One region of the Anoxybacillus sp. FSL W8-1294 genome, then DNA from elsewhere that is predicted to be linked to it. Evidence: a T-box and tRNA genes for the amino acid it is inferred to sense, from the RefSeq annotation. Region 1 holds a T-box; the other holds one or more tRNA genes.
The links. The T-box of region 1 lies ahead of NSQ23_RS04265 (valine--tRNA ligase). A T-box ahead of a tRNA ligase gene usually reads a tRNA of that ligase, here a tRNA-Val.
Positions count from the first base shown of each region.

Region 2: it has a tRNA-Val gene. The T-box ahead of NSQ23_RS04265 (valine--tRNA ligase) is inferred to sense a tRNA for this amino acid. The anticodon was not compared.

Region 1 covers NZ_CP150179.1:806,636-811,046, forward strand. Annotated here, with positions in the region: gene hemL (glutamate-1-semialdehyde 2,1-aminomutase) at 1-135, shown strand, start outside; gene NSQ23_RS04250 (LysM peptidoglycan-binding domain-containing protein) at 223-1,167, shown strand; gene NSQ23_RS04255 (aminoglycoside phosphotransferase) at 1,183-2,079, shown strand; gene NSQ23_RS04260 (hypothetical protein) at 2,064-2,255, opposite strand; T-box leader at 2,388-2,610, shown strand; gene NSQ23_RS04265 (valine--tRNA ligase) at 2,652-4,411, shown strand, end outside.
Region 2 covers NZ_CP150179.1:156,723-161,133, reverse strand. Annotated here, with positions in the region: gene NSQ23_RS00940 (anti-sigma factor) at 1-165, opposite strand, end outside; gene sigW (RNA polymerase sigma factor SigW) at 183-746, opposite strand; gene rocF (arginase) at 870-1,766, opposite strand; tRNA gene NSQ23_RS00925 (tRNA-Ala) at 1,910-1,982, opposite strand; tRNA gene NSQ23_RS00920 (tRNA-Gly) at 1,984-2,058, opposite strand; tRNA gene NSQ23_RS00915 (tRNA-Lys) at 2,065-2,137, opposite strand; tRNA gene NSQ23_RS00910 (tRNA-Gln) at 2,148-2,222, opposite strand; tRNA gene NSQ23_RS00905 (tRNA-Tyr) at 2,341-2,425, opposite strand; tRNA gene NSQ23_RS00900 (tRNA-Thr) at 2,431-2,506, opposite strand; tRNA gene NSQ23_RS00895 (tRNA-Val) at 2,566-2,641, opposite strand; tRNA gene NSQ23_RS00890 (tRNA-Glu) at 2,652-2,723, opposite strand; tRNA gene NSQ23_RS00885 (tRNA-Thr) at 2,739-2,811, opposite strand; tRNA gene NSQ23_RS00880 (tRNA-Asn) at 2,814-2,888, opposite strand; rRNA gene rrf (5S ribosomal RNA) at 3,055-3,171, opposite strand; rRNA gene NSQ23_RS00870 (23S ribosomal RNA) at 3,534-4,411, opposite strand, start outside.

The sequences.
Region 1 (4,411 bases):
GCGAATGAAGGCATTTTCTTGCCACCATCGCAATTTGAAGGCATGTTTTTGTCCACTGCGCATACAGATGAAGATATTGAAAAAACAATTGAAGCAGCGCGACGTGCGTTTGCAAAAATTAGCGATTGCCTCTAGGGCATCGCTTTTTTTATGCATACTTCTTTTTTTCTTCTCATAACCATAGTAATGTGAAATGACTTGGACGTTGAAGGAGAGATGAGCATGTTGCGTTTTTCAATTGAAGAAGCGATTGCGTTTCGACGTGAACATCACGTCGATCAACTATTATCGATTTCGCTACAACCGACAATTACAATCGAGGAACAAGAAGATTACGTGTATATTCGCGGTGTGCTAGAACTATCTGGAGAATATATAAAACGTGAAGAAGATGGAGAAGATGTTGAAACATTTGAACTCGGGCGATACATTGAACAAGTGCGTATGCGTGATGAGGAAACGGGTGAATTTTTACATCAATTTCCAATTGATGTAACTGTTCCAAAAGAGCGAGTCGATGATCTTGAACAAGTGTATGTGCTGATCGAATCATTTGATTATGACTTACGGAAAAACGAATTACTTCTTATTGCTGAAGTGGCCATTCACGGTATTCAAATGGATGATGATCGAGAAGACGAAGAAGAGTGGGATGCGTACAACGCAGACGACTTTGAACCGTTTGAAGCTGTTGCCCGTCAAGAAGTATATGAAGAAGAAAAAGAAGAACAAGAAACAATCGTCAATGTACCGACATTTTATATGCTCCATGAAGAACAGGTAGCTGATAATGACGAACATAAAGAAGAACGGATTGATGTTCAAGGGGAGCATGAAGAAGAACAGGTTGATACTCAAAAGGGATATGAAGAAGAACAGGAGAGCAAGCGAGAAGAAACGTCTTTTCAATTTGAACTAAAAGGAAGGGAAACGAACGAAAAGCGAAATGAAAATGCGTTATATTTAACAAAACTATTTGGTAAAAATGAAGAACAGGCGTTTGCTCGTTTGAAAATTTGTATTGTCCAACAAGGCGATTCGTTGGACAAGATTGCCGAGCGATACGACGTATCTGTTCAACAGTTGTTGCGTACAAATCACCTTGAAAGTGGCGCAGATGTACATGAAGGTCAGTTACTATACATTCCAACGCCAAGTAAAGTATAAAAGGGCGGAATGGTGATGAAACAAGCGAGCGTGCAAAAATGGGAAACGACAAATGGAACATACGCGATTAAACGCATCGATTCATTTGCTTATTGGCAGGCGATTGAGCAAGCTTACCGCTTACGCATACCGCTTGCCATTCCGATTTATGAAACGAAAAAACGGGGCGGCCAATGGTATTACACAATGCCATGGCTAAAAGAAAAGACGCAACCAGCCTCATCGTTTTTTCACGATTTAGCGCGATGGCATAAACATTCATTAAAAGAAATACAAACGACTGAAGCGGAAATCGAATCTTATTATAAGAAACGAAAAAGCTCACTTGAAAAAGCAAAACAAACATTAACTCAGTATATTGAACAATGTGAAAAACAATGGTATATGTCCCCGTTTCAGTTACAATGTTGCACTCATTTTCTCGACGTTATGCGCGCCATTTCGTTTTCTGAACATACGTTAAATGAATGGCGCGAGCGCATGCGTGAAAAAAAGACGGTGCGTATTTGCTATATTCACGGTCGACCATCGTTTCAACATTATGTGGAACGAGAAGATGGCACAGCGTATTTTATTAGTTTCGAACGGGCGCGCTGGGCTCCACCATTTCATGATTTACTCTTATTTTTTCGCCAATATTTGTATACGTATCCGTTGACGTGTGATGAAGCGGTACAGTGGCTTGCACAATATGAACAAACATTGGCGCTTGAAGAAGATGAACGGTTATTGTTTTTTCATTTACTTGTTGATCCACATCGGTTTGTTCGTCTCATTCATCGGTACGAACAACAACGTCATGACCGGCAACTGACAGCTGCTTGGCAACGGGCATATTGGCAAATGAAAAATATTGAATATGTCATTGGAAAATGGGAAGAAGAAAAGCAACAACATCAAATCCAATCGTAATGTAAAGCGAAGGAAAGAAGAATGAAAATAGCGAGTAAAATGACGTCAATCGTTGTTGGAAATAAAATCGTTCGAATCGCCTGAACGACGGTAATCGGGATGATGCATTGTTCAGCAATAAAGCGAAGTTTTCTTAGCCACGGTGGCCAAGCGTACGGGTTGTAACGTCTACGCATATGCTCACATCCTTTTCAATTTTGCTCCACATGTTGGAGCTCTTATTTTTTATCATATGTATAACGAAGTGAAAATGTGGCAAACCTTATTGACGATTCATATGATTTTTATATAGTATTATGTATGAATAGAAAAAAGCGAAGACAGGGAAGAGTACGGCGCAACCCGCCTTGCAGAGAGGGAAATCAGTAGCTGCGAGATTTCCTAGGTTTGTGGTCGTCGGAAGGTCGCCCTGGAGCTGCTTCTTCGAACGAAAGTAGGAGAAGCCGGTGCATCGCCGTTATCGATTTGAGTGCTTAAGCATCGCTTAAGAAAAAAGGTGGTACCGCGAAAGAGTCTCCTTTCGTCCTTTTCGGATGAAAGGAGTTTTTTATTTGATTGAAGGAGGGATTTGTATGTTACCGCCAAAATATGATCATCGTGCTGTAGAAGCGAATCGCTATGCATGGTGGCTAAAAGGAAAGTTTTTTGAAGCAACAAGTGATGAAACGAAAAAGCCGTTTACAATCGTCATTCCACCGCCAAACGTAACAGGAAAGCTCCATTTAGGACATGCGTGGGATACGACGTTACAAGACATTATTACGCGCATGAAGCGCATGCAAGGGTATGACGTCTTATGGCTTCCAGGCATGGACCATGCGGGTATTGCTACGCAAGCAAAAGTAGAAGAAAAGCTGCGCAATGAAGGAAAGACGCGCTACGACTTAGGACGTGAAAAGTTCGTTGAAGAAACGTGGAAATGGAAAGAAGAGTATGCTGGGCATATTCGCTCCCAGTGGGCAAAGCTTGGGCTCGGACTCGATTATACGCGAGAGCGCTTTACGCTTGATGAAGGACTATCTAAAGCGGTGCGTGAAGTGTTCGTTTCGCTATATAAAAAAGGTCTTATTTATCGTGGCGAATATATTATTAACTGGGATCCAGTGACAAAAACAGCATTATCGGACATTGAAGTCGTATATAAAGATGTGCAAGGTGCGCTATATCATATGCGCTATCCGCTTGCGGACGGCTCAGGTTATATCGAAGTGGCAACGACACGTCCAGAAACGATGCTTGGTGATACAGCCGTTGCGGTTCATCCAGAAGATGAGCGGTATAAACATCTTATCGGAAAAACAGTCATTTTACCGATCGTCGGTCGCGAAATTCCGATTATTGGTGATGAGTACGTTGACATGTCGTTCGGTTCTGGGGCAGTAAAAATTACGCCAGCACATGATCCAAACGACTTTGAAATCGGAAACCGTCATAACTTGCCGCGCATTCTCGTCATGAACGAAGATGGTACGATGAACGACAACGCTCTTCAATATAAGGGGCTCGACCGCTTCGAATGCCGTAAGCAAATCGTGAAAGATTTACAAGCACAAGGCGTGCTATTTAAAATTGAAGAACATATGCATTCGGTTGGTCATAGTGAACGTAGTGGTGCTGTTGTAGAACCGTATTTATCGACGCAATGGTTTGTGAAAATGAAGCCGCTTGCTGAAGCTGCGATTGAACTACAAAAAACAGAAGGAAAAGTAAACTTCGTCCCAGAGCGGTTTGAAAAAACGTACTTACATTGGATGGAAAATATTCGCGATTGGTGCATTTCTCGCCAACTTTGGTGGGGGCATCGTATTCCAGCATGGTATCATAAAGAAACAGGCGAAGTGTATGTCGATCATGAGCCACCAGCTGATATCGAAAATTGGGAACAAGATCCAGATGTATTAGATACATGGTTTAGTTCTGCGCTTTGGCCGTTTTCAACGATGGGCTGGCCGGATGAAACATCGGCAGACTATAACCGTTATTATCCAACGGATGTGCTTGTAACAGGATATGACATCATTTTCTTCTGGGTATCGCGCATGATTTTCCAAGCGCTTGAGTTTACAGGAAAACGTCCGTTTAAAGATGTGCTTATTCACGGACTAGTACGCGATGCACAAGGACGAAAAATGAGTAAATCGCTCGGTAACGGCGTTGATCCGATGGATGTGATCGATCAGTACGGTGCCGACTCGCTTCGTTACTTTTTAGCGACAGGAAGTGCACCTGGTCAAGACTTGCGCTTTAGCACAGAAAAAGTTGAAGCGACATGGAACTTCGTCAATAAAATTTGGAACGCTTCTCGTTTTGCGCTCATGAACATGGAAGGATT
Region 2 (4,411 bases), 650 kb from region 1:
AGAAACGTTTTCGACAAACGCCACTGTTTTTTCCAATGCATAAAAATGTTCGCGACATGCTTCACATTGTTGAATATGGCTACGCAATTGTCGTTCTTCCTCTTTTGGAATATCCCCATCTAAGTAGTCATGCATCCATTGAACAATTTGTTTAGAGCATGGCATCTGTCTCACTCCTTTTATCATAAATGGCCTAAATGTTTACGCAATGCTTCACGACCACGATGAATGCGCGTTTTTACTGTGCCAATCGGTAAGTTTAAAATGTCACTAATTTCTTGTAACGATAGCTCGTCAATATATTTTAAAACGATGACTGTGCGATATTTTTCCGGCAATTTTAAAATCGCTTCTTGAACCATTTTCTGTAACTCTAAGCTTTCTAAAGCATCTTCCGGAGAAGTTCCCTTATCTGCAAGCTGAGAGTACATCGTTAGCCCATCTGTTCCTGACACTTCCGCATCTAAATAAACATCAGGACTTTTTTTACGCATGCGATCGATCGATAAATTCGTTGCAATGCGATACAACCAAGAAGAAAATTTCATGGTTGGATCGTACGTATGGATGTTGACATACGCCCGAATAAACGCTTCTTGTGCCGCATCCTCTGCCTCATGACGATTTCCTAACATGCGATAGCATAGTTGATAAATTTTATCTTTGTACATTTCGACAATATCAGCAAAAGCACTTTGATCTCCTTTTTTAACTGCTTTAATGCGTTGCCTAATAAACATGTCCATGTAATATTTACCTCCACATGGGGGCTACTATTTTATACGAATAACATAAAGCAAAGTTCCACAAATCGCAACGAATATATTCATATTTTTAAAAAAAATGAAGAGGTGGCATCACGCCACCTCTCATACAAGCTTCTCACCGAACAGCGATCCCATTAAAGCGACAGCAGTTGCAGCTGTTTTATTGCGCTCATCTAAAATCGGATTCACTTCAACAAATTCAGCTGAAGTGATGATTTGCGCTTCAGCTAACATCTCCATCGCTAAATGACTTTCACGGTAAGAGAGCCCACCGATCACCGGCGTTCCAACTCCAGGTGCATCATGTGGGTCAAGCCCATCTAAGTCAAGAGACAAATGTACACCGTCTGTTCGTTCTTTTAAATACGCAATCGTCTCTTCCATTACTTTTGTCATACCGAGACGATCAACCTCATGCATTGTATATATTTTGATTCCTTTTTCTTTAATTAATTGTTTTTCGCCTTCATCAAGTGCACGAGCACCGATGATCACAATATTTTCTGGTTTCACTTTTGGACTATATCCACCAATCATCGTTAAAGCTGGATGACCAAGTCCTAAACTTGCAGCAAGCGACATACCGTGAATATTTCCCGAGGGAGACGTTTCCTCCGTGTTTAAATCTCCGTGCGCATCGTACCAAATGACGCCTAAACTTTTATAATGTCTAGCCACTCCTGCAAGTGTCCCAATCGCAATGCTGTGATCCCCACCAAGCACTAGTGGGAAACGACCTTTGGCTACAACTTCATCCACCGTAGCGGCTAGTTTTTCATTCGCCTCAGCAACCGCTTTCAAGTTTCGTAATTTTGGATTTGTCACATCTTGAACGCGCTCCGCACGACCAATTTGAATATCACCTAAATCCTCAATATCATGATTTAAGTTTTCTAAACGCTCTACTACGCCAGCGTAGCGAATGGCACTTGGCCCCATATCAACACCACGGCGTGTTTGTCCTAAGTCCATTGGCACTCCAATAATCGAAATGTCCATCTCGATCTCCTCCCCTTGTTGTATCTGATGTTTATTGTACATGAGGAGAAACAGTTGGCTCAACTCGACAACTTTTTGAATATTTATTCTATGAATAACAACAAAAAACCTTAGGCATCATCTTGCCTAAGGTTTCAACGATATGGAGCCTATCGGGATCGAACCGATGACCTCCTGCGTGCAAAGCAGGCGCTCTCCCAGCTGAGCTAAGGCCCCATGGAGCGGAAGACGGGACTCGAACCCGCGACCCCCACCTTGGCAAGGTGGTGTTCTACCACTGAACTACTTCCGCAAAAAGTGAGCCATGGAGGACTCGAACCTCCGACCCTCTGATTAAAAGTCAGATGCTCTACCTACTGAGCTAATGGCTCATCATATACATGGCTGGGCTAGCTGGATTCGAACCAGCGCATCACGGAGTCAAAGTCCGTTGCCTTACCGCTTGGCTATAGCCCATTGATGTAACTTCATGAATTAACACCGCAAGATTATTTTGAGAATTTCTGAAGGAAATTCGCGAAATAATCCGACATTGATATGACAAAAATGTACATAGTCATTATGTGAAAACAAATGGTGGAGGGGGACGGATTCGAACCGCCGAACCCAAAGGGAGCGGATTTACAGTCCGCCGCGTTTAGCCACTTCGCTACCCCTCCGCGGATGGTGCCGGCTGCAGGACTTGAACCCGCAACCTACTGATTACAAGTCAGTTGCTCTACCAATTGAGCTAAGCCGGCAGTTATTTTCTCTGGACTACATTATATTACCCAATTCCCTACACATTTATCAAAAGATATGGTGGAGGATGACGGGATCGAACCGCCGACCCCTTGCTTGTAAGGCAAGTGCTCTCCCAGCTGAGCTAATCCTCCATAAAAGAGATGACCCGTACGGGATTCGAACCCGTGTTACCGCCGTGAAAGGGCGGTGTCTTAACCACTTGACCAACGGGCCAACATACGACACACAAGCTTCCAACCGGGCTTGAACCGGTGACCTCTTCCTTACCATGGAAGTGCTCTACCAACTGAGCTATGGAAGCACTGGCTCCGCAGGTAGGATTCGAACCTACGACCGCTCGGTTAACAGCCGAGTGCTCTACCACTGAGCTACTGCGGAATGATGCGTTAAAGTTAATCATTTGTGCTTCATCAACATGTTGCATAACTTTACTGCCTCTTCCTCTACTCGCACACTCCACGATGATGGATGCGTCGAGGCAACTCGAAGCCTAATCAATGAAGCATCGCTCGTCACTGAGCTACTGCGGAATAACTTATCTTTTGCCCGGCAACGTCCTACTCTCGCAGGCGGTGTCCCGCCAACTACCATCGGCGCTGGAGAGCTTAACTTCCGTGTTCGGGATGGGAACGGGTGTGACCTCTCCGCCATCGTCACCGAGCAATAATGCTTTAGACAAATGTTATTATAACGGAATATTTTTTGTTGTCAAGCATTTTTTATTCCTTCAAAACTAGATAACAGAACAGTCGCCTTCGCTTTTCTTACTGTCTAGCTTCGAACTAACATCCTCCTACGCCTTCGCTTTTTCCGTTCGACGTGCAAGCACGTCTTCGTCAAAAGCTCTCGGCTCCGTCGGACGTTTCCTTGGCTTCGCCAAGGACCGTTCTACGCTTTTCTTGATGTCTAGCTGCGGCTCCTAGCCCCTCGAACCGCTTCAGTCCTGCTGTGGCGGCAACAGCCTCCTCGCAGGCCTTTCGCGTTCTTCGTGGCTGGACAGTCGCCTTCGCTTTTCTTGTGTGCTTAGTTAAGTCCTCGATCGATTAGTATCCGTCAGCTGCACGTGTCGCCACGCTTCCACCTCGGACCTATCTACCTTGTCATCTTCAAGGGATCTTACTCGCTTGACGCGATGGGAAATCTCATCTTGAGGGGGGCTTCACGCTTAGATGCTTTCAGCGCTTATCCCTTCCGCACATAGCTACCCAGCTGTGCCCCTGGCGGGACAACTGGTACACCAGCGGTGCGTCCATCCCGGTCCTCTCGTACTAAGGACAGCTCCTCTCAAATTTCCTACGCCCGCGACGGATAGGGACCGAACTGTCTCACGACGTTCTGAACCCAGCTCGCGTACCGCTTTAATGGGCGAACAGCCCAACCCTTGGGACCGACTACAGCCCCAGGATGCGATGAGCCGACATCGAGGTGCCAAACCTCCCCGTCGATGTGGACTCTTGGGGGAGATAAGCCTGTTATCCCCGGGGTAGCTTTTATCCGTTGAGCGATGGCCCTTCCATTCGGAACCACCGGATCACTAAGCCCGACTTTCGTCCCTGCTCGACTTGTAGGTCTCGCAGTCAAGCTCCCTTCTGCCTTTACACTCTTCGAATGATTTCCAACCATTCTGAGGGAACCTTTGGGCGCCTCCGTTACGCTTTGGGAGGCGACCGCCCCAGTCAAACTGCCCACCTGACACTGTCTCCCACCCCGATCAGGGGTGCGGGTTAGAATCTCAGTACGACAAGGGTGGTATCCCAACGGCGACTCCACCTAGACTGGCGTCCAGGCTTCTCAGTCTCCCACCTATGCTGTACATGTCGCACCAACATTCAATATCAGGCTGCAGTAAAGCTCCACGGGGTCTTTCCGTCCTGTCGCGGGTAACCTGCATCTTCACAGGT